DNA from 2 places in the Alteromonas sp. ABH4_454 genome. Region 2 is predicted to be linked to the other one. Evidence: riboswitches for the same ligand, from Rfam matches in the RefSeq annotation. Region 2 holds a riboswitch; the other holds the start of a gene.
What was found. Region 2 has a riboswitch for thiamine pyrophosphate ahead of ACYX4W_RS08735 (TonB-dependent receptor). Riboswitches for the same ligand answer to the same signal wherever they lie in the genome.
Positions count from the first base shown of each region.

Region 1 (15,580 bases), 1.1 Mb from region 2:
TTGCCATGCAGGAGTCGTTAGAGTTAGGGGTTTTGCCCATACTGCTGTCAACCTTGGAGAAACAAGCGCCTAATATCGAAATAGTAAGCACTCGCTTACATCGCGATACCATGTTGGCAGACCTATCAAATCGAAACCTTCATTTAGTTATTGATATTGGCCGCGCCGTTGCCGCGCCTATTTCACACTCGCTATTGCGTCGCGACACCTACAAAGTGCTGATGAATAAGCACAACCCATTAGCGCAGAATTTAGATAAGAAAAGGTATGTGGCGGCCCGTCACATTACGGTGTCTAACCGGGCTAAAGGGGCATCGGTAGAAGAAATTGCATTGCAACAGTTGGGAGTAAGTCGGCCTTCTTTGTGGCGCTGCCAAAACTATCGTGCGGCTGCTGATGTGGTGGCTAATACCGAGGCTTTGTTAACCCTACCGGGTTCTGTAGCCGATGCAGTAAGCGATGATAACTTGATAAGCACTAAACTGCCTTATCAAATACCCGCACTGGAAACACACCTTTACTGGCATAGCCAGCAAGAAGGCGAGCCAGGGTTGATGTGGCTGCGGGATTTAATGCTACACTTGTTCGCTGAATCTGGTCTTACCAGATAGGTTCTGATAGGATTTAACCCAATCAATGCTGGTGACACACGGGTATTAGCATAAGGTTTTACGTAGTAATGGCTGGCAACTTTCACAGTAAAAAGCGCCAAGATATATGGGTAATACGTGGGTAACTAGAAGTAAGTGCTTAGGCTTATTAGGAAGTACTTTTAGCAAGCGTTACAGGTTCGGGTGAAAAGGAAGCGGTAATGAAAATTCACACATTAGCAGGCTATATACAGCACATTTATCTTGTTGAAGACAGCAACGGCATACTATTGCTTGATGGCTGTAGCCGGGCCGATGTAGACAATGTGTGCAAATACATTACCCAAACCCTAGGCCGCCCGTTAACCGACTTAAAGCTTGTTGTGGTTACCCACATGCACCCCGATCACGCCGGTGGGGCTATTAAATTGCGCAAGCGTACGGGGGCACAAGTAGCATCACACCCCAAAGCGATTAAGTGGTATGCGGGCTTTGCCGGGCGTACCGCTCACGGTATTGATTTGCTGCTAACCTGGTGGGTGGCAAACCGTATTGGCAAGCCTAGAATGCCTATTTGGTATAACCCAATATTAGCGCCAGATATCACGCTTGCCGACAATCAGCGGTTGCCGGGTTTTCCCGATTGGCAGGTAATGTACACGCCGGGTCATACCGATCACGACCTAACCCTTGCGCATATTCCCACGCAACAGGCTTACATTGCCGATGTGTTGGTACAGGTTAAAGGAGAGCTAGTACCGCCATACCCCTTATGTCACCCCAATCAATATCGTGAAAGCTTGAAAAAATTGGCGCAGTCACAAATTGATACATTCTTTTGTGCACATGTACCGCTAACTAAAAAGTCGGATATTGATTTTGAGCATGTTATCGAGAATGCACCTCGCAAACCTAAGAACCACTGGCACTCCAGTAAAAACCGTATAAAGAAAAAGTTCTTTAACCAAACTCGCGAACATTAACTTTCAGACTAAGGGTAACCTTACTTTTCCTGCTAAACGGCGTGTTTAAATGGCACTGCCCTTGCTTTTACACGTACAAAACCTCATTACTCTTATATCGCGAACTTTATAGCAAAGTAAGTGCAGTCCCTCTCGGCACGTTATGTTTGTTGGGATAGGCTCAAAGGTATAGGAGCTGCAAAGGCAGAATATAAAACAATAATGCAGAAAAATATCGCTACGCTTTTTGACAAAACTCGGGAAATAGCGTCGCTAACCGGCGACAAACTAAGTAGTGCGTTTAACAAAGAAACGCACCGATTCACTATTACTGGGCTAAGTCGAAGCGGTAAGTCCATGTTATTTACCAGCCTTATTACTATGCTGAAAAGCCGTAGTGAAGAGGGTTATGCGTGTTTGCCCCTGTTGCGATATTTACCGCCTTCCCACGTGCTTGATATGCGCATTGAGCCCATTGAAGGCTATAAACCATTCCCGCATTTGCAGAATGTTGCTGATCTTGAAAACGGCCAGTGGCCTAAAGCGACTGAGGAAGCGTTTGGTTTTAAGTTAGTGGTACGTTTAAAAGAAACGGCTTCACTAAAGCGCCATGTTTTGCCCCATAGCGAAGTGGTGTTTGAATTCATTGATTACCCTGGCGAGTGGGTAACCGACATTCCCATGTTAAGTAAAACCTATGCTCATTGGTCAGACTCTGCGTGGGCGCAGCTTAGCAGCGGACCGCAACAATATTTTGCCAGCCAGTGGAAAGCTTTTGTTAATCAGTTCGACTTTGAACAAGAGCCCACAGAACAGCGCATTCAGCTGTTAGTTAACGCCTACCGAGATTATTTGGTTGAAGCTAAAGCGAACGGTATATCTTTGCTGCAGCCGGGTAGTTTTTTATTAGAGTCGAGCGACTTTGATTGGCAGGCCTTTGGCTTTACGCCGCTGCCTTCTAGCATTACCAGCGATGTGTCGCACCCTTGGTTTAAAATCTTTGATAAGCATTTTTCAAAATTTCAAAGCGGGTGGTTAACGCCGTTAAAACAGTCCATTTTCAAAGAAACCGATAAGCAAATTATTTTGGTAGATTTGTTTGAAGGGCTTAACCATAGCAGACAGCATTTGTATCAGCTAAAGGAAACCCTAAGCCATTTGGCCGATACTTTCGTGTACGGGCAAAGCAATTGGTTTTCGCGCAATGTGCTTAAAAAAGAACAAATAGGCAAGGTGGCGTTTGTGGCCACTAAGTCTGACTTGGTGCCGGTAAGTCAGCGCGGTAATTTACTTAATTTGCTTACCCAGATTACCGAAGGGGCACGAGCACGGTTCGACGGTAAACCTATTCAGTTTGAACATTTCTTAGTGTCTAGCATGCAAGTCACAGACGACGGAAGCAATGAAGACGCTATTCGCTATAAAGACAGCGAAGGCCGCTATGTAGAATCTACGTTTGAACCCATACCCAGCACACTAAAAGATATGGAAGAGGGCAGTCATTTCCCAGTACCTAATGTGAGTGTGCCCAGCGATTTTAAAGCGCGTATTTTAGCAGGTAAGGGCGTAGACAGATTGCTTCAGTTTTTACTGGGCAAAGGAGAACAAGAATGAGCGAAAAACCTTATACATTTGATGAAAGCCCAGAGCCGTTTAGCTCGTCCGATATTAGTAATTCGCCCAGTTCGACCGTTTCTAGAAGTGACGCGCTTTATGGCGCGAATAGCGATCAGCAAGATAATGCAGACACGCATTCTCAAACAGCGTCTCAGGAAGACCAACAAACTAGTGCGGTGAACAAGCCACAGTATAAAACCAAGGTTAAAACGCAAACCTTAGATATTGCGCAACCGGAAACCAAGCTTCCGCAGCAGGTTGGTGAAGATGTGTGGGAAGTTGAAGCTAAGAAAGACGGTTTTTCGTTAGGTGCCGCCACCTTGGGCTTTGGTGTAGTGTCGTTAATTGGCTTTTTTGTATTTGAAGCCTATACCACCCTTGCGGCGAACCTTTCTGAGCACCCCATTGGTACAGGCGTTTTGGGTGCGCTGCTGGTGGGGTTTGTTAGCTGTTTCAGCTTTTTAAGCTTTAAAGAGTGGCGTGGCTATAAGCAAGTAAATACAGCGATGGAAGATGCTGGTGTTATCCGGGAACTACTGGCTAATAACGGTAGTGAAACATCGCCGCAACAAATAGACCGCGTGTTAAGTCAGCACGGCAAACGCTTTTCTAGAGGGTCTTACGCGGCCCATTGTTTCGACCGTTACAAGCAGCAGCTTCAAGATGACATGACGGGGCTAGAACGCCTTGGTCTTTACGAAGATACGGTATTAAAGCCTGTTCAAGAAAAAGCACATAAGGTACTAAATAAAGAGTCGGTGACCGCAGGAAGCCTGGCGTTTATTAGCCCAAATAACCTTATTCAAACTTTTGCCGTGGTTTGGATTAGCTTTCGCACCATTCGCCGTATGGCGCGAGTATACGGGTTAAGGCCAAGCACAGCGGGTAACTGGAAGTTACTAAAAGTACTGGCACAAAACATTGCGGCACAGGGCGTGTTCGACTTGGCTACCGACGAAGTAGCCAACCAGATTGGCGGCAGTTTGTCGGCCAAGTTTATGGAAAACTCGGCTGAAGCCATTGCCGCTGGCGCGCTTAACGCCCGTTTAGGACGAGCGTTAATCAAGTTGCTTAAATAGCACGTCTTGCCCACTTGTTAGGTTGCGCTAGCAATTTTGCGCAGCCTAATGGTACCAGTCGCGCTCTAACGCGAAACCCTCAGGTTACTGCATTAACGTTATAGCGCCTTTTTGGTGGGCATAACCACGTTAGCAAAGATAAGCCCCGCCACTAGCGACATAAAGATCAGAAACACTTCTTGGCCCAAATGGTCGGCCTTTACAAAGTCTTGGCCGGTCATAAACGAGTTCAAGCCAATATAGGTTTTAGAACCCGGCACCAGAACAATAAGCCCGTGCATTGCAACAATGGTGGCGGGCTGATCGGCAATGCGGGTGAACGCATTAGCAAAAATGCCTAGCGCAAATGCGCCTACGAATGCACCAAGCCCGGGGCTCATGTAATCTGAACTCCACGCAGTTGCACTGTAAGCAATAAACGCAGCTGCCAGTGCCCAAGGTATGTGCTTAATACGGGTTCTAAAAATGGCCACAAGAGCAATACACAGCAGGAACACCGCTAGCCAAGTTGCCCAGTAAGGCAGGGATTCAGCAGGGGTATACACGTTTTCACCAAATACGCTAAAGCCTACTGATACACCCAAAAACGCACCGAAATACAGTTTAAATAGCTGCATAATGGCGTCCATTGTACGGGCGGTACCCGACACCATATTTCGCGATGAAAGCTCGGCTAAGCCCATCGTCAGCGCAAGCCCAGGCACAAATACAATGACGGAAGAAAGCACAACCAAAGGAATATTAATGCCCGGGTCAACGTACTGGCTTATGGCACAGGTTAAAATGCCGCCTACAAATGCGGTAACAGGCTCTAGCATTAGGTTTACACGCTTCGAACGTTCTGCCCATAACGTCCACAGGTAGGCCACAATTCCCAGCGCAGCAGACCAACCTATTTCGCTCCAGCTTGCACCCATTAGCATAGCGAATGCGCCGGTGGCCATGGCAAATGCCGTACCGGTAGATAATTTACCGTAGGGGCTGCCCATCGCATCTATTTCATTTAGGCGCTTATCGGCTTCTGCTAGCGAAAGGTTTCCCGATAGTAGCTCGCTGGCTAATTCGTCGGTTAGCGACAGAGCATTCATGTCCAAATCGCCTGGCTGCAATCGCGCCGAGTGGTTGTACTCATCTTCGTGACGGTCACTCCAGATAACAAAAGTAAGCGAGGTTGGAGTAGAGATAAAAGAAGCATGTACACCTAAATACTCAGCCACGTCGCCAAGGTAGGCCTCTAGCCGAAATGCAGGCGTACCGTATTTGTGAAGCATTTTTCCAAGCTTCACAATAAATTTTCGAATTTGAATAAATTCAAAAGTATCCAACGCCAATTCCTTAACTTCTGATAAATGTAATATGGGATAAATAAGACGAAAAAGCCAGACACACAGGTAACGTGCCTGGCTAAAATTTGGGCGGATTCTACGGAGGGTTTTACATGAAAGCAAAACAAATTTTTTATTTGTTTTGCCCTAAAAAAACTAATCTTTTAATGCGTGATAAAGAAGCGTTTAACTGCCGCTTCAACGGAAACATTTATGCTCGTGCTTCAAAGGGCATCCAATCCTTCCAAACAGGCTCTAGTCCTTTCCTAGCAATTGCGTTTACCACTTCTGGCACCGAGCGGCTATCATCAATATCAAACTGATTTAAAGCCTGTGAAGGTTCGCTGTAACCGCCTGGCTGAGTTTGAGATGCAGCACTCATTGATGTTATCCCAAGCGGCATTACGCCGTCTCTGAATACCGCCGACTCGCGGGTAGACAGAGATAATTCCGCTTGCGGGTTAAACAAGCGATGAGCACATATCAGCTGCAGCAGATCTCTTTCGTTAGGTAGTTTGTTATTGGTAAGAGCGTTGCCGCCACTGCTATTACCTTCACAGCTTCTGAGGCGCGGAAAAGCAATAGATACACGGCTTTGCCAATAGTGCTGCTGTATTAATTTGCCGTGAAGGGCGGTCATGGCACTATCAACTCTCCAGTCACCTAAACCAAGTAACGCACCTATGCCTATTTTATCGATACCGGCCTGCCCTATGCGGTCGCTGGCTTCCAGTCTCCATAAAAAGTCCTGTTTCTTACCTCGGGTATGATAGCTGGCGTATTGCTGGGGCGAATAGGTTTCTTGATATACCAAAACAGCATCTAACCCTTGGTGTTTCAGTGTTTCGTATTGCTCCCTTTTTAGCGGCTGCACCTCCATCATAAGGTAGCTTACCTTGTCGCGAATGGCGCTGAGGGTTTGCTCAAAATAGTCTATGCCCACTTTGGTTTCATGTTCGCCAGTTACCAGCAATACCTGAGAAAAGCCCATATCTTTAATAGCTTCAATCTCGGTAAGCACTTCACTTATAGATAGGGTCTTGCGCTTTATTTTGTTGCTCATGGTAAAGCCGCAATAGGTACATTCGTTGGCACACAGGTTCGACAGGTACAAAGGCACGAATAGCTGCATGGTATTGCCAAAGCGATGACGGGTTAGCGCCTGCGCGCGACTTGCCATGGCTTCCAGATAATGTGAGCCGGCAGGTGAGATCAGCGCCATAAAGTCGTCTAACGAAAGTGTATTTGCGTTTAACGCTCGCTCTACATCGCTCGCGGTTTTACTGTTTATCGATAAAGCAAAATGCGACAAATCTTGCTGCATTAATGCCTGTGCTACCTTCATAGTGTTGGCTCCAAAAAGGCAGTAAGTGGGCTAGAGGCCTGCGCCAAATCAGATGTTGCACCAAGCCCTGCTTCAAACGCTTTTCGGCCTGTTTCTACAGCGCTTGCAAAGGCCTCTGCCATGGCAACAGGGTTTTGGGCGGTTGCAATAGCCGTATTTACTAATACTGCGTCAACGCCCATTTCCATAGCCGCCATGGCTTCACTGGGCTTGCCAATACCCGCATCGACAATGACTGGAATAGACGATTGCTCAACAATAATTTGCAAAAAAGGCTTAGTTTGTAAGCCTTGATTACTGCCTATAGGGGCGCCTAACGGCATAACAGCGGCGCAGCCTGCTTCTTCTAGGCGTTTACACAAAACGGGGTCTGCGCCACAGTAAGGCAGCACGTTAAACCCTTTCTTTACCAAAGCCTCGGCGGCCTGAAGAGTTTCGATTGGGTCGGGCAGCAGGTAGCGCTGGTCGGGGTGAATTTCCAACTTTATCCATGGGCTACCTAGTGCTTCATAAGAAAGTTCTGCGGCAAATATCGCTTCTTGGGCATTTTTAGCCCCCGATGTATTAGGCAGCAGGGTAACCCCTAACTCTCGAAGGGCCGTTAGCGTTTCGTCTTGCGCGCTATTACTTGCCACGCGCTTCATTGCCAGGGTAACAATGTTACTTTGTGCAGCGGCCACCGCGTCTTTCATAGTGGCGGCGTTGCTGAACTTTCCTGTACCGGTTAAAAGACGTGATGAAAAGGTGTGGTTTGCAAGCGTTAGCATATTAGCCTCCTGCAACTAGGGTGAAGATATCAACGGTGTCGTTGTCTTTAAGATAAGTGATCGACCATTCTTTTTTACTCACTATGGCGGCATTTCTAGCAATGGCGGTACCGTCGTCATTCAGTTGTTTCAGGGCGATTAACTCGCTAAGTGAAATGGGCGAAATCACGTTCATAGGTTGATTGTTTACGTTCACTTTAATTTGTGTCATTGCACACCTCGCAAGTAGAAGAGGGGGGTAACGCAAAGCTTTGAAGCGAACCAAGGCCTGCATTCCCAGTTAGGTAGTGGCCCCACTTGATGTCAGAATCGAATCCTTTTGCTAAAAACAACAAAGCCTGGGTTGCCTGATGACAAGCAGCCATACCAACAACAGGGCCAAGTACGCCTTTACTTACGCAGTCTTCACGTACGGAAACCTTGTCCACAAGGCACTCGTAACAACCAAAGGAAGTAGAGTTTTGTGGCAAGTTCAGTGCTTGCCATGTAAGGCCGCTGGCGGCTGCGATAAAAAGCGGAATAGAGGCGCAGTAGGTCGCAGCATTAATCTGGCGCCTTACCCTAATGTTGTCGGTGCAATCCAATACACAAGTGGCTGATGAAATTAAAGTTGGTAAGTTATTACTATCAACAAACTTGCTTTTAAACTGTATGTTTAAGTGAGAATTAACTTTTCGAAGCTCGTTATATAGAGATTTGGCTTTAAGTTCGCCTAGGTGCATTTCGTTGTAGCTAACCTGGCGCTGCAAGTTACTGATATCGACAGTGTCTCCATCTATCAATGTGATATTGCCAACACCAGCGCCAGCTAGATAGCGGGCGGTTAAGCTTCCTAGTCCGCCCAGCCCCACAACCACAGCGTGTGCGTTTGCTAAATTAAGCTGGCCGTCATTATCAATACAGTCGAGTAAGAGCTGCCTGCTGTAACGCTGTATGTCTTGATGTTCAATCTGGGCGCTAGCGAAGCCATTAGCGTTATTGACTGAGACTGTAGCGGTACGATGTGCTGATTGACTAAGCAAAACCTGCCTCCTGAACCAATGCTTGGTAGGCTTTAAGCGGATGCTCCGCATGAGTAATGGCACTAACCACGGCAATACCGTCAACACCGGTTTTAGCCACGTCTCTAATGCGCGATAAGTTAATACCGCCAATGGCGACGGTGGGTATGCCTTCACACAGCTTCACATATTTTGCCAAGCGCTCTACACCTTGGGGTTTAGAGGGCATGTCTTTGGTATTGGTTGGAAATATATGACCAAGGGCGATGTAAGACGGGTTTAAAGCGCGAACCCGCTGAATCTCAGCGAATCCATGAGTTGAAATGCCCAGTCTTAGCCCGGCGCTTCGAATAGCGTTTAAATCTGCAGTATCAAGATCTTCTTGGCCCAAATGCACACCGTAAGCCCCAAGCTCTATAGCTAGCTCCCAATAGTCGTTAATAAATAACTGACAGTTGGTGTGTTCCACTAACTCAATGGCCTCTTTTATCTGTTGGCGAATGTCTTGTTGTGAGCCTTTCTTTACCCTCAGTTGAATGATTTTTACGCCCGTTGGCCAAAGCCTCGCTATCCACTGAACGCTATCTACTACGGGGTATATGTCTAGGTTCGTATGAGTGAGTGTAGGGAAACGGGCTACATTACCTAGCACACTTTCTGAGGGGAGGTCGCTGTTCGACAAATTCTCTAGGCACAAATCTTTATTGTGAAAAACAGCGCTACCTTGGTGAAAATTTACCTTTGGAAAACTTACGGCGTGGGCGGGGAAACCGTTAGTTCGCGGGAAGTACGAGGGCAAATTAGCCCCATTATTATGAGCCTTAGTGCTGTCCGTATCAGACTCGCAAAGGGTCTTTCGCCTTACTTCACACACATAAGCATTAGCTAGGGTGAGCGCATCTTCAATGCAATAGTCGTTAACAATAAAAGCTGCAATGGCACTTGCTAACATGCAGCCAGTGCCCCGAAGTTTACCGTTATTGATTATCGGCTGACTAAAGTGAAGGGTGTGCGAGGCACAAACAAAGGTGTCATATACCTGAGTCTGCCATTCGGCGTGGCCGCCTTTGACGTAAACACTCTTCGCCCCTTTTCCAATAAGCCGGTTTATTGCTGACGCTAGGCTGGTATCGTCGTTTACCGGCAAATTAGCCAGCCAAGCGAGCTCGTCGATATTTGGGGCAACCAAATCTACTGTGTTCAGCAACTCGTCAACAACGCTTTCGCTTAAATCGCTTAACATGCCGCCAGATGAAGAAGACTGCACAGGGTCCCATATCACAAACGGGCGAGGCTTTATTAACGACTGAATACGTGCGCAAAGTAAAAGCGCTTGCTCATCGTTTGCGATAGCGCCAATTTTAATAGCGCGTGGCGGCGTATCTTCGTAAAGCACTTGCCACTGCTGGTTTAACGCAGATGCACTCATGCTTTCTGTACTAAGCAGATGCTGGTTTGATTGCACAGTAAGTTGTGTGGTGAGCACACAGGCATGAACGCTTAAATCGGCAAGCGTGATGGCGTCGCGGGTTATACCCGCGCCACCGCTTGAATCAACGCCGCCTATACACCATACCACCGGCAGCCTTGCGCTAGGTGGCTCTAGTATGGGAGTGGTTAGGTGGCTGTTTGTCATGGCAGCTCTACCTTGCTATCTGCAGTGTGATAAAGCTCAGCGCCCGATTGATTAAACGCATCAGCCATATCTTTCATGCCTTTTTGTTTCTCAAGCGCTTGGGTTTCTGCTTGTTTAGCGACGTCACGTACTTCCTGAGAAATTTTCATACTGCAGAATTTTGGGCCGCACATAGAGCAAAAGTGCGCAACTTTACCAGAAGCCTGCGGCAAGGTTTCATCGTGATAGGCACGGGCAGTGTGAGGGTCTAATGCCAGGTTAAACTGGTCTTCCCATCTAAACTCGAAGCGCGCTTTCGACATAGCATTGTCGCGTATTTGCGCGCCGGGGTGGCCCTTCGCCAAGTCGGCAGCGTGAGCCGCTATTTTGTACGTGATAAGCCCCTGTTTAACGTCTTCTTTGTTAGGTAAACCCAAATGCTCTTTAGGCGTTACGTAGCACAGCATTGCGCAGCCGTACCAACCAATCATGGCGGCACCAATACCTGAGGTGAAGTGATCGTAGCCAGGTGCAATGTCTGTGGTAAGCGGGCCAAGGGTATAAAACGGCGCTTCGTGACAGTGCTTAAGCTGCTCTTCCATGTTCGCTTTAATCATATGCATTGGCACATGACCAGGGCCTTCAATCATTACCTGAACATCGTATTCCCATGCTATTTTGGTCAGCTCACCAAGGGTATGTAATTCAGAGAACTGCGCATCATCGTTAGCGTCAGCCACGCTACCAGGGCGCAAGCCATCACCTAGCGACAGCGCTACATCGTATTTCGCGCAAATTTCGCAGATATCGTGGAAATGTTCATACAAAAAGCTTTGCTGGTGGTGGCTTAAGCACCACTTCGCCATGATTGAACCGCCGCGGGATACAATGCCAGTAACTCGCTTTGCGGTAAGGTGCACGTACTCTAGCAATACGCCAGCGTGAATGGTGAAGTAGTCTACCCCTTGCTCGGCCTGCTCAATTAGTGTGTCTTTAAACATCTCCCAGGTTAAGTCTTCAGCAACACCGTTTACTTTTTCCAGCGCTTGGTAGATAGGTACGGTGCCAAGAGGTACCGGGCTATTTCGCAGCAGCCACTCGCGGGTTTCGTGAATATTTCTGCCGGTAGATAAGTCCATGATGGTATCGGCACCCCAGCGCGTTGACCACACCAGCTTTTCTACTTCTTCTTCGATAGACGAGGTGACTGCTGAGTTACCAATGTTGGCGTTGATTTTCACCAAGAAGTTGCGGCCGATAATCATTGGCTCTAGTTCGGGGTGGTTAATGTTACAGGGAATGATGGCGCGGCCTGCGGCTACTTCTTGGCGAACAAATTCAGGCGTGATGGTATCGGGCAAATTCGCGCCAAAATGCTCGCCTTTGTGCTGCTGCGTTAGCTCCGCATCTTTAATGGCTTGACGGCCCATGTTTTCACGAATGGCAATGTATTCCATTTCAGGGGTAATAATGCCCTGTCTTGCGTAGTGAAGCTGAGTGACGTTTTTTCCTGCTTTTGCTTTTAGTGGTTTGCGGCTGCGAATAAAGCGGAAATCTTCGGTAAAAATGTCGTTTTCACGCTCTTTTGCAAAGCTTGATGAAACGCCTTCTAGCTCGAATGTATCGCTGCGCTCTTCAATCCACTTCTGGCGAAGCAGGCTTAAACCTTTATGTACATCTATGTTTTCTTGCGGGTCGCCGTAGGGCCCTGAGGTGTCATACACTGGAATAGGTGGGTTCGGCTCTAAGATAGGGTTTTCTTCGGTGCCACCGATTAGGCTATCGTGCTGGTGGATAAGGCGCATGGCCACGCGGATATCGTTGCGGCTACCACACTCGTAGTGGCGTGTGGAATTGGGGTAAGCTTCGCCGGCTAGTTCATTTATGAATTGTTGAGCTTGTTGGCGTTGTTCGCGTCTGTTCGACATAGCATTTTACCTTGTAAATTTAGGTTCTAAAAATGCTTGTCAGGAGTGAAGGAGAATACAGTGTGTAAGTGTTTGAAGGGGATAAGCCCGTTACTTTAGCGAGATTGTTGGTGAAGGTACTGGTGATTTCAGCACTTTACACCGTTGATATTCACTTGATGATAAACTTGAGCAGTTTACCTTGAGTAACTAGCAACACCGTAATGGGTTTGCCTGTACATCAACAAACAGCAAAACAATTTCGCTTCACAATGCCAAACTGTTGCTTAACATCGTGCACATTGTATTTTCTTGTTCCCTTCGCAGGTACTAGCCTGATCAGGTTCTACGGATCCCACTTACGCGGTCTCAGCTTACTGGGTTAACAGTGAAGCACTCCGACAAGTTGTTTGTGTCAATTAGGGCTGTTTGTTGTTGAAACAGCCCTAATTGAGAATTCCTTTTTACTATATCTTCAACTTTAGTAGGAATACAAGTACTACCAGAAAGCTAAACGAATATTCATTTAGCTAGCTAGTTGCTGTCCTTCTTTGTAAAGCTGAAGGGCGGTGGCTGTGTCATGCTTGCGCTCACTAATGGCAGATAGCAGCAATAAGTCTTCTTTGCGCGACTGCATTTTAGTGGCTTTAAGCAATGCTTTTTCAGCTAACACATCGTCGCCCGAGTTGAATGCCACTTGGCCCAGCGTGGAATAAAGCTCAACGTTTTCTTCGTCTTGCTTTATCCAGCTTTCAAGTAAACGTAATGATGGCGATGCATCAGGAATATTAAGCTGCGTGAACAGTGGGAATAGCGCGCTGTTCGACCCACGTTTTTGCCATTCAACTAACAAATTTTGAGCGTCGGCATGCATACCTTGGTCAAGAAGCTGTTGAATGTAAGCGGCGCGATAAGCGTCGTCGTGACGTAATTTACGAGGCAGCGTGTCCCAGTATGATTTAAGCTCAACGGCACCTTGTTTACTGGCAATTTCTGCAAACTTACCTTTGGCAATACGCTGGCTCCACGCGGTGTAGTCAGCTTTAGGCAAGGCTTTACGCCAGCCCGATAAATTCTCTTGAAGCACCTGCCACTTACCTAGCTTGGCAAGAATTTGCGCTTTCAACTGCACAACCTGCTTGTTGTCACGATCTTGCTCGTCTAGTTCGTTAAGCTTTTCGAGTGCAGCCTCAAACTTTTCTTCAGCTACATCAATGCGTGCATGCATTACCGTTGCAGCTACTTTCGCTTTCGGAAAGTCGGTGGCTTGAACCAGAAAGTAACGAGCTTTGGCTAGGTCGTCGTTGGCAAAGGCAATTTGCGCTGAGGCTAAATAGTTTACGCCTTCAAAATCACCATTGGTGGTTTTGCCTAACGCTTTTTGTGCCGAATCAAAATCACCTGCGGCCATGGCGTGCAAGCCATCGTAAAACGCGCGCTTGCGTTTGCGTTCACCTAAGGTGCCGAACCATTTATGTGAGCCTGTAATTAAGCTTAATGCCCACAGAACAAAACGGGATAGCACATACCAGGCAATAACGGCACCAATAACCAAAATACAGAAGCTGATCACGGTCATTTCAATAGCTGTACTTCCTAGAGAAATAAGCACGTAACCTTTGTCGCCAAGTATCATTGGACCAACAATAAGCGCAACAACGAATGCGGCTAATACCGCAAGGGCAATAGCTAACCATTTCATAGTGCACTTGCTCCTTGTCCAAACACCTGCTTAACGCGGCTATCCAGTAGACGTTCTAACGGTTTTTGTGACGCTAGCTCTGTTGGAATTGGACGCGATACATCGGTAGCCATTAGGTTTTGAAGTGCATCCACAAAGCCGGTTACCTGGCTTTTTTCAGTATCGTATTTTTCCGTAAGCAGCGTTTGTGCATATTGAAGTGATTGGCTGTAAAGGCCAGCATCGCCTTGAAGTGCGGCGGTTTGTGCGTGCATAAGCTGCAGACGAAGCTGCTCTTTTGCCAAGAACTGCGCTTCTAATGAAAGTACTGGCTCAACCGGGCCTTCAATAGTTTTAATAGTAAGAAAATCATTTACCAATGAGCGCCATACTTTTGCTAAATTTTCCTGCCAATCGTCAGCCGACTCTGACAAGGTGGTGTCTTCTGCGTTAGCGTCTTCAGGCTTCTCAAAAGTATCAAGGGGAAGCTTATCAATTTGTGCAATCATGCCGGTAAGCGCAAGCGCCACTGAGCTTTGCGACACCGGGTTTAGCTGTTGAAGGGTTTGAATATCTTCAGCTAGGTTAGCGCGAACGGGTAGTACCGACGGGTCAGCCAAAGACTTTAAGCGCTTATCTGCATTAACCAATAGCAAAATTGCTGTGCGAACATCGTTTTCCAGCCAAAGCTTTCTACCAGCCATACGAACTAAATAGTCAGCTTCCGCAATTAGCCAGTCGGCTGGGCGGCGACCTTCCATATTATTAAGCTGTTGAAGGGTAGACTCGGCCTGTAAGCTAAGTTTCTCGTTCTCAGATTTAAGTTCATCGACCGTATCTTGTAAGGCTTTATTCGTTCGCGACACGTCTTCTAGCGTCGCTAAAATGTCGCTACGCTCGCGCTCAATACTGTTTAACTTTGCTGTGTTGCTTTGCTGTGCGTTTGCGGAGTCTGCGCTAGCCGATTGCTGCTGCATGTAATACCAGTAGCCTGCGCCAGCCATGCCTATTACGGCTAAGAACAAAATGATTACAACGAACCACAATAGGCCGTTGCCTGATGATTTCTTCTTAGCGCCAGATTCAGTCGATTCACTCTGCGTGGCAGAAGACTCAATTACTTCTTTTTCAGCTTCCACTTTTACGAGTTCCTCTTTTTGTGGGCTATTTTCATTATTGTTGGCCATTCAATACTCCCAGTTATCCTTTACCCAGGCGATGAGTGCCTGATCGGTGGCTCGCTGACATACCGCTACCTCTTTAACACCTTTACTGTTAAGGGTTTGCGCGACTCGGTCACTCACTGTTAACCATTTAAAGGCTAACAAAGCGTTACCAAATTGTTCTATCAGTTGCAGTGCCATTGCTTCGCTTGTAGCGATAATGCCGCTAACTTCGCCCATTTTCCAATGTTTTGTGTAAATTGGGCGTGTAAGTTGCTCCCTTTTATAAACGCAAAAGCTATTCACTAAAATACCTTTTTCGTCTAATCCTTTTGCTATGGCTTCTCGTCCACCTTCACCTTTAATAATAACGACATGCTTACAGTTTGCCTCATTAAGCTGATGCATTGCCAGTATACCTTCGGATGTATGGACCTTTGGAGTAACAACATTCGCCGAAGAAAACGTTTCAAGGCCAGCCTGCAGTTTGCGCGCAGTGGCATCGCCAACGGCAATAATCAAAGGGAG
Region 1 is NZ_CM149972.1:939,627-955,206, forward strand. It holds gene ACYX4W_RS04135 (LysR family transcriptional regulator) at 1-611, shown strand, start outside; gene ACYX4W_RS04140 (MBL fold metallo-hydrolase) at 812-1,573, shown strand; gene ACYX4W_RS04145 (YcjX family protein) at 1,775-3,166, shown strand; gene ACYX4W_RS04150 (DUF697 domain-containing protein) at 3,163-4,248, shown strand; gene ACYX4W_RS04155 (threonine/serine exporter family protein) at 4,347-5,573, opposite strand; gene thiH (2-iminoacetate synthase ThiH) at 5,785-6,918, opposite strand; gene ACYX4W_RS04165 (thiazole synthase) at 6,915-7,685, opposite strand; gene thiS (sulfur carrier protein ThiS) at 7,687-7,896, opposite strand; gene ACYX4W_RS04175 (HesA/MoeB/ThiF family protein) at 7,883-8,707, opposite strand; gene thiE (thiamine phosphate synthase) at 8,700-10,322, opposite strand; gene thiC (phosphomethylpyrimidine synthase ThiC) at 10,319-12,229, opposite strand; TPP riboswitch at 12,508-12,619, opposite strand; gene ACYX4W_RS04190 (heme biosynthesis HemY N-terminal domain-containing protein) at 12,735-13,910, opposite strand; gene ACYX4W_RS04195 (uroporphyrinogen-III C-methyltransferase) at 13,907-15,076, opposite strand; gene ACYX4W_RS04200 (uroporphyrinogen-III synthase) at 15,077-15,580, opposite strand, start outside.
Region 1: another riboswitch for thiamine pyrophosphate. It lies ahead of thiC (phosphomethylpyrimidine synthase ThiC); the one in region 2 lies ahead of ACYX4W_RS08735 (TonB-dependent receptor).

Region 2 (15,580 bases):
GGAGAAAGCGTAATATGAATTACCTGATTGGATTATTCGAATCGGTCAGGGACTTTATCGCTACCGGCGGTGACGTACTTTACTTCGTTGCTGCCGCGCTCTTTCTCATGTGGGTTTTAATGATTGAGCGTTACTGGTATTTAACCTCGGTCTTCCCAAAGGTGAAGAAAAACATCATCGCGAATTGGGATGCCCGAGCAGATACCACATCATGGTATGCGCATAGAATCCGTGACGCGTGGATTTCTCAAGCGTCAGACGATCTAAACGCTAGAATGCTGATTATCAGAACCATTATTGCAATGTGTCCACTAATCGGTCTACTTGGAACAGTAACCGGTATGATCAGTGTTTTCGAGACAATGGCAACACAGGGCACCAGCAACGCACGTCTAATGGCGGCTGGTATCTCTATGGCGACTATCCCGACAATGGCGGGAATGGTAGCCGCGCTATCTGGACTGTTCATCAGTTCGCGTCTTGAAGCGAAAGTGAAGCTGGCAAGAGAAGGGCTAGTTGATAGCCTGCCACATCATTAGAGAGAGAGATTATGGCTCGAAAAGTCAGAACCGAGGAAGAAGATGCACAGATCGACATGACGCCCATGTTGGATATCGTGTTTATCATGCTGATCTTCTTTATCGTTACCACTGTTTTCGTTAAAGAAGCAGGGATCGAAGTCAACAAGCCAGATGCGAGCCAGGCGATTCTTCACAAAAATGCAAACATTTTCATCGCCGTAACTGAAGACGGAAATGTATGGCTAGATAAGCGTGAAGTAGCGCCGGACAGCGTAAGAGCGAATATTGAAAGACTGCTTACCGAGCAGCCAACTGACTACGTAATCATTCAAGCTGACGTTAAAGCAAAGCATGGTTTAGTAGTTGAGATTATGGATCAGGTTAAAGCCGCTGGCGTTAACCGAGTCTCGGTAGCGGCAAGGGGATAAGATGTTACGTATAATTGTATCTATACTTTTAGGTGCTGGTGTTGCATTTGCCCTTTTCGTTCTAATGGCTAAGTTGATTGAAAACTCATCTAGACCAGCAGACGAAGTTCCGCCTGCACCGGTTATCGATATTGTAATGCAGGAACCAGACGACCAGACGCAAACGCGTACTCGTGTTCCACCACCACCACCGCCTCCGCCTCCACAGCCTCCTAAAATGGAGCAAGTAGAGCCGGAAACAGCGGAACCTGATGCAGATGGCTTTAGCTTAGCTATTCCAGCTATCGACACAGGTGGTGTTGGTGTAAACATCGGTGGTGTTGGTGCAATGCAACGTGACGGTGAAGCTACACCTATCGTTCGTATCGACCCGAAATATCCACCTGATGCAGCCCGTGATGGCCGTGAAGGTTGGGTAAGACTGTCTTTCACTATCAACGAAGTTGGTGGTGTTGAAGATATCGAAGTTATCGAAGCTGAACCTAAGCGCGTATTCGACCGTGAAGCACGTCGTGCTCTACGTAAGTGGAAATACAAGCCTAAGATCGTTGATGGCAAGCCAGTTAGACAGACAGGCATGTTCGTACAGCTAGACTTTAAACTGGAGCAATGATCATGATGAAACGTACATTCAAAATGTCAGCCGTTGCTTTAGTGCTAGGCGCAGGTGCGGTGCTTTCAGCACCCGCTGCTCTAGCGCAGTCGGCACCTGTTGTTTGCCCTGGATATGAAAAGGGCAAAACAACGCTAGTAGGTGAGCGTACCGGTAAGAAAGTTCAAAAAGCTTTTGAATTCTATAATGAAGACCAGCTTACCGAAGCGTTAAATGTACTTTATGAAATCGACCCTTCAGACGATTTTGATAAAGCTTACGTTAAACGTTTCATCGGTAACTTATTGGCTTCACAAGAAGGTCAGGGCGTTAAGGCGTTAAACTATTTGGTCGACTCTGTTGAGCCAAAAGTACTTAACGACACAGAGCACTCTCAAACACTTAAACTGATAGGTGATTTGAGCATGCAGGAAGAGAAGTACACTGATGCCATCAAATGGTATAACAAGTGGATGGAATTTACCTGTAAGGAAGATGCTGATGTGTACACTCGCCTAGCGCAAGCTTATTTTGAGTCTAAGCAGTTAGCTAAAATGATTGAGCCAGCAGACAAGGCAATTGCTTTGTATGAAGAGCCAAACAAGAACCCTTATGTTCTTAAGCTAACTTCTTACTACGAGCGTAAGATGTACCCTGAAACGGTTTCTGTAGCGGAAGATCTTGTTAGTACTTTCCCTCAGGAAAAGACTTGGTGGTCGCGTCTTGGCTTTTTCTATATCTTGGTTGAAGACTACAAAAAGGGTCTTTCAACGCTAGAACTTGCATACATGCAGGGTTATCTAGAAAAAGATTCAGAAATCAAAACGCTTGCTCAGCTTTATCAAAGTAACGGTATGCCTTATAAGGCTGCTAAGCTTCTTGAAAAGCACATGAAAGAAGGCTTGTTGAAGAACGATGCTGATATGATTGCAAACATTGCTAATGCATATCATCAGGCTAAAAACTTTAAAACAGCGGCAAACTTGTATGCACAAGCTGCGGCTAAGAGTTCAGACCCTGAGCATTATCGTAAACAAGGTACGCTTTTACTTGTAGCAGAAGACTATAAAGGCGCTATCAAAGCACTAGAGAATGCTCTAGAGCGTGGCGCTGAAAACCCTGAGAAGATTCACTTCACACTTATGGAAGCGAATTTCTACGCGGGCAACTTTAGATCTGCATACAAGCATGTACAAGAAGCTAAGAAAGATCGCTCGCTACGCCGTAACGCGGCAGCGTGGGAACCTTACATCAAGGAAAAAGCTAAAAACCGCGGTATTAATATCTAATATTCGGATTTAGCCAAAAGCCTCCCTCGGGAGGCTTTTTTTTGCCTAGTAATTTGTAGTGTTTAAAAGATAAGTAAGACGAGAGTTAAGGTAAAAGGCTACAGGATAGTAAAAAACACGCCTGTAAAAACTAATAGTTAGGCCTAGTGTTTTTACTTTAAATGTTCAAAAGCAGGGCGCAACTCAGTTCTTATTAATGAGGTAGCTTCTTTCAACCCATTTACGTTAATGCCATTATTTATAAAAACACCCTCGATTCGCTTTATATCTATGAACGAATTGCTGAATAGGGTTGTTAGGTAGCTTTTTGCATTTACCACCTCTATCAGTAGGTCTAACTTTTCCTGCGTATCCCCAGTTATTCTAGGCATATTGCGGCAATCTCGGGCATTACTTTGCGCTTTAAACAGAGCGTCAGATTGCGCTTCTTTCGACAACTTATGCAAAATTGGCCAAACATCTTCTAACGTTCTTGTACCCTGAATAAAATGACTCAGCTTTGCTATATAGATTTCGGTCACGGTTTTGGAAAGTTCATGCACATTGGCGGCGTCAAAACTTGCTTTTAATGACATAAGGTTAGCTACAAGTTCAGTTGTTTTAGGGGAAAGGGGCAGCACAGCTAACGCGCTCGTCTCACCACTGGCCTTGTTAGGCTTTCGGCCATAATCAACTATGTCAAAACCATTTTGAGTCCAAAAGTTATCTAGCTTCAATGTGGTCCCGTAGGACGTGCAAGTTGCATCTATGGACTGTTCACGGGCTGCGTTAACGACTTTATTAACTACATAACTACCTAAGCCTCTCCCCTGAAGTTTCGGATGTACAGCAATACGGTTAATTCTCCAATAATTATACGTGGCAGCTTTAGGAGTACTAGAAAGCAGGGTAAGCCTTTGCGCGGCTAAATGGCCTTTAGGACGGCGCTGTCCCGAAGCAATACCGGTTGATACATGGGTTAATCTAGTCCCACCTTCAATATTTATAATCGCGGCTGCTAACACAAGTGTGCCCAACTTCAGTGTGGCAACCATTACGTCAGGACTATCCAGTAAACGCATAAAATCGTCTGGCGTGGTTTGGTAGTGCGCCAGTGCAAGCAGGGACATAATTTGCTGAAGCGTGCTTTCGTTTAAGTTTTCAAAAGAACTTATACAGAATTTGCATCTCTCTATTAATTCAAGGCTGTCTTCTGACTCAATACCTGTGATGTTATCGTCGGCAGAGCTGCCCTCAAATAAACATGCGCTGTCAAAGAATGCTTCAACAGGATCGTTCTCAAACCATCGCAGGGGGGTCGACAGGGTTAAATGAATGCTGTCGTTAGGCAAGTTAGGAAGGAGTTTATGAATAAACCCGTTTCCTGAACCCTCATAGCCTTGCAGCGTGGTGCTAAAAATCCACTGAGGGTTTGCTGCTATTATTCGGTTTACGACTGGCAGGGGCATTGAGGCGGCTTCATCAACCACAACAAGGTCATACGCTGTATGGTTTTTGTTGTATAGCAGTTCGCTGTCAGGCGGTACCCATTTTACAGAGCCTAGGAACCTTCTTCCGTTTTCAACCGCTTGGTGCTCTTGATTCACATAGTCGGGTTGATAAAACGGACTGCCTGTTTTCTTGCTGTCATCAAAGTGGTGAAGATGAGACATTACGTTAGCAACGTTTTCACGCTGCTCGCTGGTAAGTAACACGTTTTTACCCTTCCTCACTAAGCTGTCAATAAATATACCTAACAAAGAAGATTTACCTCTCCCCCTCGGAGCAGTGATCAAGGCGTTCAACTTATTTAACGAGTAAGACTGGTACAAACGGCCGTATGCGCTTTCTTGTTCTTTGGAACGAAATAGCGAACCTCTATAGGCATTATCTAAGGAAAGCTTCTCTACTCGATAGGTTGCTAAATCCGGTAGTCTAGCTGTGGATTCAGTAAGTATTGCTATTCCAGTTTCGGCATGCAGGCAGTCAATAAAGCGTGCCAGGTATCGGCTATGGGCGAGTGTAAAGCCTTCTGAAAGAAAAGAAACTGAAGCATTGCTGCTCCAATGTTTCAACTCAGGACAGATAAGTATTAAACACCCGTGGTGTTTTACTATGCCTGCCACTGCCATTGCATCACCAGGCTTAAAAGAATCCCTACAATCCAATGTCGCAATATCGTACTCGCTGCCAAGCACTTTTTTCCGTCTCTTTCCTTTTAGCTCTGCACTAGTAAAGGTCGCTACGCTCAAAGTGGAAGTGTCATCAGCTAAAGTTTGAATAATGGATAGTGCGGCTTCACAGAGCGTATCATGACCAGAAATTACCAGCATTCTTCGGTGAAGTGGGTAAGTTACGTCTGATAAGAGTGAGCTGTTTTCGCAGCCATTGTCGCAGCTTTTTTTACTATAGGGGGCAAGAAGCCATTCGCGTAATTGATTTAGCGCCATGAATCAGTTTTTTCGGTATAATCTAACGCTATAGTAGCGATTTATTGTGAGGAATTCGAATGCGCTTTCTTTCTCGACGTTTAGTTATGCCAAATGATCTTAATTACGCCAATTCTTTATTCGGTGGCCGCGCGTTAGAATGGATAGACGAAGAGGCTGCCATTTGGGCAATCTGTCAGTTAGAGACCAATTGTTTAGTGACTAAGCATATTGGCGAAATTAGTTTTGAATCACCAGCGATGCAAGGTGATATTGTAGAGTTTGGTCTGGAAACCAAAGCCGTAGGCCGGTCATCTATTACCGTAAGTTGTCTAGTGCGCAACAAGGCCACTAAGAAAACTATCTGCTTTGCAGATGACATTGTATTCGTAAAGGTTGACCCAGATACTCGCCAACCAACGGCTCACGGCAAAACGCTAGAAGGGTTAAAAGCACAGACTGACGATGAAGTACGTCGTCTTAATATGAATATTGACACTGAATAGCCTCGGGCTTTCAATACCTTATATCATATAAAAATTATAACCTTAGCTTGATGTCTTATCTGCTTGACGGCGTGTATCTAACTGGTAGACTCCGTCGCATACGTTGAGGTTGCTATTTGCGTAGCCCAACACTATACCAAGGGGTGTCCGTTTACGGTCTGAGATCCACACACGTGGGAACCCTTACACCTGATCCGGATAATACCGGCGTAGGGATGGTTCACAGCATAGCCTTATCACCTGCCGTTAGACCCGGATCTTTTTTCTTAAATAAGAACAAGAGATCCCATGTATAAAACACTTTTCACACTATCATTGCTAGCAAGTTCTGTTGCTGCCTTTGCGCAAGAATCTGCAGCAAACAACACGTCAAAAAACACGCCTTCTGATATTGAACGAGTCGTCGTATCTGGTGACTTTCGACAAACTACACTTGACCAGCTAAGTGCTAGCGCGACGATTTTAGATCAAGAGCGTCTTCGCAGCAGGCAGCCAAGTCACATCGACAGTGTGTTAAACAGTATTCCAAACGTTAATTTTGCAGCGGGTGCTTCTCGTGGTCGCTTTGTGCAAATTCGAGGTATTGGTGAGCGTAGCCAGTTCGCTGAACCAATCAACCCTTCCGTAAGCTTTATTGTCGATGAATTTGATTTTTCAGGCCTTGCTGCAGCAGGTATCATTTTTGATACAAAGCAACTAGAAGTCTATCGCGGACCTCAGGCTACGCTTTACGGCACAGGCGCACTCGCTGGTGCGGTTAAGCTTTCTAGTAATAACGTAGGTAGCGACGCGCCAGACTACGTAGAAGCCCGTATTGGTAACAAAGAGAGCTACCGTATTGAAGGGGCAACGGGCGACGATATCAATTCCGATTGGGGATATCGCGTTGCACTTGTGCATAACCGTAGCGATGGCTTTGTAGAAAACACCTTTCTAGATAGAAGCGACACTAACAATATCGATGAGAGCGCATTGCGCTTTGCCGTTGAAGGCAGCGTAGACGAACGAACCACGCTTGCACTTACCTACCGCTGGTATGATATTGACAACGGCTACGATGCATTTTCGCTCGATAACGATAACAAAACACTGTCTGATGAGCCAGGCTTTGACGAACACCAAACGCATGCAGTAAGCGCACGTTCAACAACCAGTACAGCCGCGGGCGACTTCATACTTATTGCCACTCATGCTTCTCATAATATTGCTTATGGCTACGATGAAGACTGGACATTCACTGATTTTCACCCTTGGGGTTATACGTCTTTTGATGCGTACTACCGAGATGTCGAAACCCAAACCGGTGAGTTGCGTTTTGTGTCATCAGACAGTGCTGCGCTTTTCGATGGAATGACAGATTGGACGGTAGGCGTATTTTATAAAAACACAGAAGAAAAATTACTGCGTCAGTACACATACCTTGATAGTGACTTTGCCAGTGAATATACCCCAACGACTACTGCTATCTATGCTCAGACGGAAAGCCGTTTGAAGGACAACTTAGTGCTTGTAGCCGGAATGAGAGTAGAAAACTATGACTTCGATTACGCTGATAACAACCAACTTACACGCGCGTTTGACACCACCATGGTTGGCGGAAAAGTAGCGCTTCAGTATACGCAGGGTGATCACTTCTACTACGGCAGCATTTCACGCGGTTTTAAAGGCGCAGGCTTTAATCCCGACAGCCGAGTAAACGATAATCAACGTTTCTTTGATGAAGAATACAACTGGAACTATGAAGTGGGTGTAAAAGGCCCGCTGCTTACGCCTGCTCTTGTTGCTCGCGCTGCAATTTTCTACATGGATAGAACAGATACGCAGGTAAGTGATTTTGACGTTATCACTCGCGATGACGGCACGGCAGGTTTTGTAGATATTATCGATAATGCTGATTTGGGTACAAACAAAGGGGCCGAGCTAGAACTGAGTTGGTTTGCAAGCGATGCATGGCAGTTAGATGCAAGCGTTGGTTACCTAAGCGCTACATTTGAAGGATATACACTAGCAGACGGTACTGAAGTATCTGAGCAAAGACAGGCTCAGTCACCAAAGTGGACCGCAAACATTTACAGTGAGTACGCACTTACAGACACCATGCTATGGCGCGTAGATATAGACTATAAAAGCGAATACCGTTTTTCTGACGGCCATGATGTAACCGCGCCAAGCACAACACTGGTTAATTCTGAAATTGTTGTGTTGCACGGTGATTGGCAGACCTCACTGTGGGTTCAAAATGCATTTGACCGCGAGTATTACACTCGAGGGTTTGGTGGTTTCAGCAATGACCCTCGCGATGAGTATGCGTTTAATGAACCATATTACCAAATAGGTAACAGCCGCCAGTTTGGTATCACTGTTAAATACGCGTTTTAAAATAAAAGGAAACAGACATGCAAGTTATGGTTGAACTGTCGTTGTACCCTTTGGTTAACGAATATATTCCACCTATTCAAGATTTTATCGATAGGTTAAATAGCTATAGCGATATCACGGTGACAACATGTTCTACCAGCACGCAGGTTACAGGTGACTATGGTGTTGTTATGAAAGTACTCGGCGATGAAATGCAGAGAACTCACGAAGAAGTGGGGCAGGCTATTTTCGTTGCTAAGTTTTTAAATTTTGATGCCATGCAATCTAGAAAGTCATCTTAATGGCTAACTTCTTTTCTGAGTTCACTTCTCAAATTGCCGCTACTTCACTGCTAGAGTGGGTAGCGGTTGTCCTCGCTGTTGCCTATGTGTTGTTAGCTGCGAAACAGAACAGCTTGGTGTTGGCTGTGCGCCTTTGTAAGTACCGCAATTTACACCTGGTTATTTTGGCAGGTGACGTTGCCATTTCAGTCTGCGCTTAATTTCTTTTACATGGTAATGGCGGGATACGGTTATTATCAGTGGTCTAAAGGGGCGGAAGATGGCGAGGTAAAGCCAGTACTTCATTGGCCGCTGTGGGTTCATTTGCTCATTGTGCCGAGTATGTTACTGCTCGCTTGGGCTCTGTCTGAAGTGGCAAGCTCACAGTTCAATAGTGAGTACCTACTATTAGATGCGAGTATCAACTTATTGAGTGTGGTTACCACATTTATGGTGGCCCATAAGATACTGCAAAATTGGGTTTACTGGTTTTTCATAAATTTAGCTTCGGCATATTTATACCTGCAAGTGGGCTATGCATTGTCTGCCTGCCTGTTCCTAGGTTACGTAGGCTTTGCTGTATTTGGATACTATCAATGGCTTATTCAATATAAGAAACAAGGTGAACAGGTTGGATATCCTAGCCACGCTGCAAAAGGCGCTTAATCTCAGCGACAGTGCAAATGTTTCGGTACATCCTGCTGGCGCGGTAAACCGTGTTTATCGCGTTCAAGACCCAGCAAATAGCCTATCAAGTTTAAGTGAAAGCAACCGTCAAATAACCGTTCATCAAAAGCTTGAATATGTCCCCATTGATTTAGCCGTTAAGTGGCTGGGCGATGATGGTTTCAGTGGTGTGGAACGCAGACATCAGTTTGCTTTACAGCAACAATTATATGAAGTTGGGATAGCGCCGCAACCAATTTGGTTAAGCGATGATGAAACAATCTGGGTAGAACAGTGGGAAAGTCATAGAGCAAGCGCAGGGCTTTCTTCAACTAAACCCCCTTTACTAACGTTGGCTGAAACCCTAGTGCGCATTCATTCGTTGTCTATTACCGCAAGGCCACTAAATCTAGTTGCGAGATGGCAGCATTATTGTGATGTTGCAAAGCTTGACACGAGCAGTGACCTTTACTTGAGGGCGCGAGCATTTCAAAACAACGTAATTAATAGTGAGCAAGACGATGAAGACTGCGTGTTGTGCCACAACGACTTGTTGATTAATCACCTATTGCTTGGTACCAACAACTCGATAAAAGTTATTGATTGGGAGTATGCCGCAATGGGAAATCGTTACTTCGATTTAGCAAGCTGCTGCCTTATCAATAAACTTAACAAGAATGAAAGCGAAGAATTAGTTGCTCACTACGCAAAAGCTATGAATATCGACGAAGGCGATGCATTGGGTAAGTTTGAGTTACATTCTGACATTGTCCATATAACAAACGACCTGTGGTTTGCTGCGCTCAATGCGAATAAAAGTAATTAAACGCAAAGCGTGAAGCGCTTTAGGCTTGCCTTTGCGTAAGGCTAGTTCAATGGTCAGCTTAAACAGGCATATTTGACGTTATTCGATTGAAAAAACAGCGTATTGCGTGTTAATTAAGCATGCAGTGCATGGTAGTGATAAAAAGGCTTTACCTTTTTAATGTCATCCGTATAATGCACAGCGCGCTAGGGGTGTAGTTCGAATTGGTAGAACAGCGGTCTCCAAAACCGATGGTTGGGGGTTCGAGTCCCTCCACCCCTGCCACTTTTTCTTCTTGTGAACGATTCAGTTCAAATAAACAAACTTCTTTGTAAACTACTTATCTCGTTTTTTCTACAAGCCTATTTTTCATAGTTTTTATTCATAGTGCTTACTATTAGTGTTTTGCCACGTGAGTTTAAATACTCAATAGCCTAAGCGTTAGCTAATGCTTTAAGTCGTAATGCTTGTAAAGTAAAAGATTCCAATGCCTCTCTGGCTGATGGGTAGTATTTATTATTCTTTGTGTGCATACGGCATAGCGCACTTTAGGTAAAAGAATGCGATAGTTATTCATTCAGCTCAGCAACTTTAGTAAACTTGGGCAAACAACGGTTTATTTACTTTAGGTCTTTTACGCAATGTCTCTTACTTCATATCAGCAGGCGGTATTACAGGAAATGGGGATCCCAGTGTGGATCACTAAAGACGCCCATGCGAAGATGAAAAAGCAGGAAGGCTTAAAAGAAGACAACGCCTCAGCACCAATGCATGGCGCGGCTGCTAGTACATCGCCGCAAACATCTTTTAGCCAAAACGGTCAGGAACATAAGCCGCCATCAACGCCAATCTCACAAGAAGAAAAACAGTCACGTCTTGCCCAATTAAGGGCAAATGTAGGCAGTAGTGCAAAAGACAAACCTAAGCCTAAAGATGCTGTCACAGCCAAAACGCCCACTCGTTACGCGCCATCAAATGAGGCAGCTGAGCAAAATGTCGCTAATCAATCAGAAGTCGCGCAAAGCGAAGCTAAAGGACCTTTATCGCCAGAAGGTATTCCGTTAAGTGCTGAGCATAGAGCGAAGTCTCAGCAATGGCTTAAAGACTTGCAGCTAGCCTGTGTTCAGTTAGGTATTCCGTCACATTGGGCTAGCACCATAATGATTGGGCGTACGCTATCAGTAACTGAAACTGCCATTATATTGCCAGCCACACCGCTTAAACTCACCGCCACGCAGAAACGGGCGTTATGGGCACAGCTCGTCAGCGCGGGTAAAGCGTTAAACAACGCTTCCGTTGCACCCCAATAGTCTAAACCTATGAAGTTAGTCATCGTAACACCTGAAAGCTTTGATAAGCATATTGAAAGTGCACATGTTATCCATCAGCACTCGCAAGTCGCACCTTGGAAGTTAAGCACCTTTGCGGATTGCTTTACTAAACCCTATTACGGAGTGTTTGCCTTTGAAGGTGACGAGGTAATCGGCTATGCCATTATGCTTGAAGTTGTTGATGAAGCAACGCTAATGGATATAGCTGTAGATAAAAACGCTAGAGGTAAAGGAGTAGGGCGGGCTTTAGTTGATTTTGTCGTTGAAATGTCGGTGAAAAATGGCATGGGAGAAATCTGGCTGGAAGTTCGTGAAAGTAACTACACGGCTATTTCTCTGTACGAGAGTTCAGGTTTTGAACATATCGAAACTCGTAAAAACTATTACACCGTAGAAAGCAGCGATAACGACAAAAGCGGTATCAATGGAAATATCGCACAAAAAGAAAACGCTAAAATCATGAAGTGGACGAACTCAAACCTAATCTAGTCTGCGGCTCCACCGTTAGGCATATGCGTTTCATGTATATTAAAGCACTATCCGAACTCAGCATATGCTTCCCAGCACTTAGCCCTGCGTGTTTAAATTGCACCATGTTCTCGCCATCCAAGGTGAAATTAGCATGGCCAAAGTGCTCAACAAGGCAATAGTTTCGTCAAAACGTTTTGCCATAAATGTGGTTACCTATAAAGAGGGACATCGTGTGTTAGAACATAACGACCCTATGGGAAGCGGGCGTTATTTTAAATTTAACGTAGTGCTAAAAAAGCCTGAGCTGGGTGGCCAGTTTTGGGCGGAGAAAGTGATTTTTAATTTATTCAATCGAATCTACTTCTTTCGACCCGACAAATACATGCACAGTGTCAGTAAAATAGAGAATGGAGAGCGTAAGCTACTCTCCATTGCCTTGTACCTGTAAATCATATTTTTACGTTGCGGCGAAAGACCCGTATAGCAAAGTTTCCACGGGTTTTTAAAAAGTTGACCATATGGTCGACAAAATAACGTTATTGCACGGCAGGCTAGGTTTCAATTCACCGCCATTTCACTTATATTTGCGCCCTTAAAATTCTCCGCCTACATTCAGCTTACTCGGCGGTAGAAACTTTTCTTAACGCATTTCGTGTAATTGGATTTTTAAAAACGCATGTCTTCATTATCGGTGGCGGAAAAAGAGCAATCAAAAGGTATTAAAATGCTTTTGGTTGCGGTGTTGTGCTTAGGACTTAACTGGCCAGGTATGAAACTAGGGCTAGAGATCGTTGGCCCTGTGTGGATGGTGTGCTTACGCTTCTTGTTAAGCCTTCCCGTACTTGCGCTGTTTGTACTTATCACCAAAAAACGTTTACCGGTGCTCAATCGTAAAGATCGCTCGGTAGTTTTTGTCGTTGCGTTTTTCCAGTTTATCCTATCTATGGGGCTTATTACTGTCTCCCTGCAGTTTATCCCCGCGGGCACGGCCAGTATTCTTATTTATACCACCCCTCTCTGGATGCTGCTTATCGATACATTATGGTATCGGCAACGCCCGCCTTCTAAGCGATTAATCCTTACCGGTATATCTACTATTGGCTGTGCAATGATTTTATTTGCTTCGGGAGAGCCAGGCGCATGGCTACCCCTGTTTGGGATGCTGTTAGCGTCTGCATTGTGGGCGATCGCTATTCGTCGAGTGTCTTTTCATAAATGGAAAGGTAGCGTTATTGAGGCGGTATTCTGGCAATTCACCATTGCTGGTTTCGCCATGCTTGCTATTGCTCTGATAGTAGAGCCAACGCCAAATTTTGGGGCCTACGATCTAATTGACTGGCTGTTACTTGCCTACATTGGCCCTGTGGCAACGGGTCTTGGTTTTGGCCTTATGGTTGCGGCTGGACCTAAATTACCGCCAGATAAAATCGTTCTTATTAGTACACTTACCCCGATTGTGGGCTATGTAAGTTCTGTGATATTACTTAAAGAAACGCTGCTGCCTATGGTTATGGCCGGCGCAATATTGATGATTGCAGCGCTAATCGTAAACGGCCTTTCACCAAGTATGCTTAAGAAAATACTAGGCAAAGGACGCACAAAGTAATCTCTGTTTAAAGCGTTAAGCGAGGTTGGATAAAGTCTAAAAACGCAGAGATACGAGACGATACGGCGCTATTTTTGTAGTACACCGCTTGCACTGATTCTCTGCGATTTGGACTCACAATATCCTCGCTAAACAAATCGACAAGCGTGCCCTCGCTAATATCCTTATGAACCATAAAGTGGGAAAGTAACGCGATACCTTGCCCTGCAATGCATAGTTGTCGAATGGTTTCACCGCTTGACGCATGAAGGCTGTATTGCAAGTTGATATCTTGCTTAAGTGGCCATTTATTTAGACTTGGTGAGTCGCTAAAGCCAATCAGTTTGTGTTTGTTTAGCGTGCTAATTCCATCATCGTTTTCAGATATGGGATATTTTTCAAGATACTGTGGACTTGCCACAATATGTAGTTTACTTTTTCCTAGACGTCTAGCATGCAAGTTAGAGTCGCTTAAATCACCAATACGTATTGCGATGTCGGTTTTGTGTTCTAACAAGTCGATAATGCTATCGTGACTGGTGATATCAAGCGTTATGTCAGGAAATGCTTCTCGAAATTCACCCACTAACGGCGCTAACTGGTGGAGTACAAACGGGCTCGCAGCATCAACCCGAAGTTTTCCAGACGGGGTACGCTTCAACAGCCGAAGTGCCTCTTCACCTTTTTCCAATATATTTAGCCCGTCTCTGGCATATTGCAGAAAAAGCTCACCTTCTTCTGTTAGCTCTAGCCGTCTGGTAGTGCGATTCAATAGGGTTACATCTAAGCTATCTTCAAGGCGGGTAACCGCTCTGCTGACTTTCGCAACCTGCTGATTAAGCAAATTTGCAGCACTGGAAAAACTACCTGTATCCACAACGGTTAGGAAGGCTTCTAAATCTTCAGTTTTTGATGAGACTGGCATTACACACCTTATATTTTCAAATACCGCAAAAGTATTTTGTCATTAGTGCTGTTTTTTGCAAATAAATTTATCGTCAAACTGTACGCACTTTATTAATGGCTTTCAAAAAACGGTGTAGTTGTTCGTTCTAGAAGCCAATGGTGGCGTTGTTAATCAAGCCATCTCGTTAATTACTTTTTGAGGATAATTGAAATGCCTATTGCATTATTTGCGTTAACGTTAAGTGCGTTTGCTATTGGCACAACAGAGTTCGTGATAGTGGGGCTTGTCCCCACCATTGCTACTGATCTTGGTGTTACGTTACCGAGCGCAGGCTTACTGGTAAGCTTGTACGCCGTTGGTGTTGCCGTTGGCGCACCGGTTCTTACCGCCCTTACGGGAAAGTGGAATAGAAAGCATGTTCTGCTTAGCTTAATGGCGCTATTTGTGGCTGGTAATATTCTCGCTTGGCAAGCGCCTAGCTACGAGAGCTTAATTTTAGCTCGCATATTGACAGGCCTAGCGCACGGAGTGTTCTTCTCCATAGGGTCCACTATTGCTACTGGGCTTGTGGCGAAAGAAAAAGAGGCCAGTGCTATTGCCATTATGTTTACTGGTTTAACCGTAGCTCTTGTGACCGGTGTGCCCTTAGGGACTTGGATTGGTCAAAATTTCGGTTGGAGAGCAACTTTCCTTGTGGTTTCCGCACTTGGCACACTTGCGCTAATTGGTAGTGCGTTGTTGGTACCGAGCAATCTTAAACAAAGTAAGCCTGCCACCTTGGGTGAACAAATGAAAGTGTTGGTTCAGCCTCGTCTGGTATTAGTGTATCTAATGACGATTTTGGGGTATGGCGGCACGTTTACGGCATTCACCTACCTCGCCCCTATATTGCAGGAAGAGGCGGGTTTTGCGCCCTCAGCCATTAGCTTAATTATGTTGGTTTACGGTGTATCTGTCGCGGTAGGCAATATTTATGGCGGCAAGCTTGCTGACAAAAAAGGCCCAATCCGTGCGCTAACAATCATCTTTTCAGCCCTTGCAGTCATCTTGTTTGCGCTGACATTTACCATGGGCAGTAAAGTTGCCGCAGTGATTACTGTTTTAGTGTGGGGGGCATTTGCCTTTGGCAATGTGCCAGGGCTACAGGTTTACGTTGTTCAATTAGCAGAGAAGTTTACCCCTAATGCCGTCGATGTGGCATCAGGTTTAAATATTGCGGCATTTAACATTGGCATAGCAGTGGGTTCCATCTTAGGTGGCGCAATTGTCGATGGCATGGAGCTATCAGATACCGCATGGATTGGTGCGCTTATTTCTGTCTCAGCTTTGGTTGTTACTCGCTACAGCGGCTATTTAGACAAGCGCGCACTCAATACTGCGAATACGGCGAATAATACAACGAGCGCGTAGGGAGGTCACAATGACGACAAAT
Region 2 is NZ_CM149972.1:1,998,681-2,014,260, forward strand. It holds gene ACYX4W_RS08700 (MotA/TolQ/ExbB proton channel family protein) at 1-13, shown strand, start outside; gene ACYX4W_RS08705 (MotA/TolQ/ExbB proton channel family protein) at 15-539, shown strand; gene ACYX4W_RS08710 (ExbD/TolR family protein) at 551-949, shown strand; gene ACYX4W_RS08715 (energy transducer TonB) at 951-1,562, shown strand; gene ACYX4W_RS08720 (tetratricopeptide repeat protein) at 1,565-2,830, shown strand; gene ACYX4W_RS08725 (GNAT family N-acetyltransferase) at 2,983-5,259, opposite strand; gene ACYX4W_RS08730 (acyl-CoA thioesterase) at 5,319-5,744, shown strand; TPP riboswitch at 5,874-5,977, shown strand; gene ACYX4W_RS08735 (TonB-dependent receptor) at 6,033-8,123, shown strand; gene ACYX4W_RS08740 (hypothetical protein) at 8,141-8,404, shown strand; partial or broken gene pnuC (nicotinamide riboside transporter PnuC) at 8,404-9,049, shown strand; gene ACYX4W_RS08750 (phosphotransferase) at 9,015-9,875, shown strand; tRNA gene ACYX4W_RS08755 (tRNA-Trp) at 10,063-10,139, shown strand; gene ACYX4W_RS08760 (alanine acetyltransferase) at 10,496-11,164, shown strand; gene rimI (ribosomal protein S18-alanine N-acetyltransferase) at 11,174-11,674, shown strand; gene ACYX4W_RS08770 (2OG-Fe(II) oxygenase) at 11,808-12,104, shown strand; gene ACYX4W_RS08775 (DMT family transporter) at 12,333-13,262, shown strand; gene ACYX4W_RS08780 (LysR family transcriptional regulator) at 13,270-14,166, opposite strand; gene ACYX4W_RS08785 (MFS transporter) at 14,359-15,558, shown strand; gene ACYX4W_RS08790 (TIGR03571 family LLM class oxidoreductase) at 15,569-15,580, shown strand, end outside.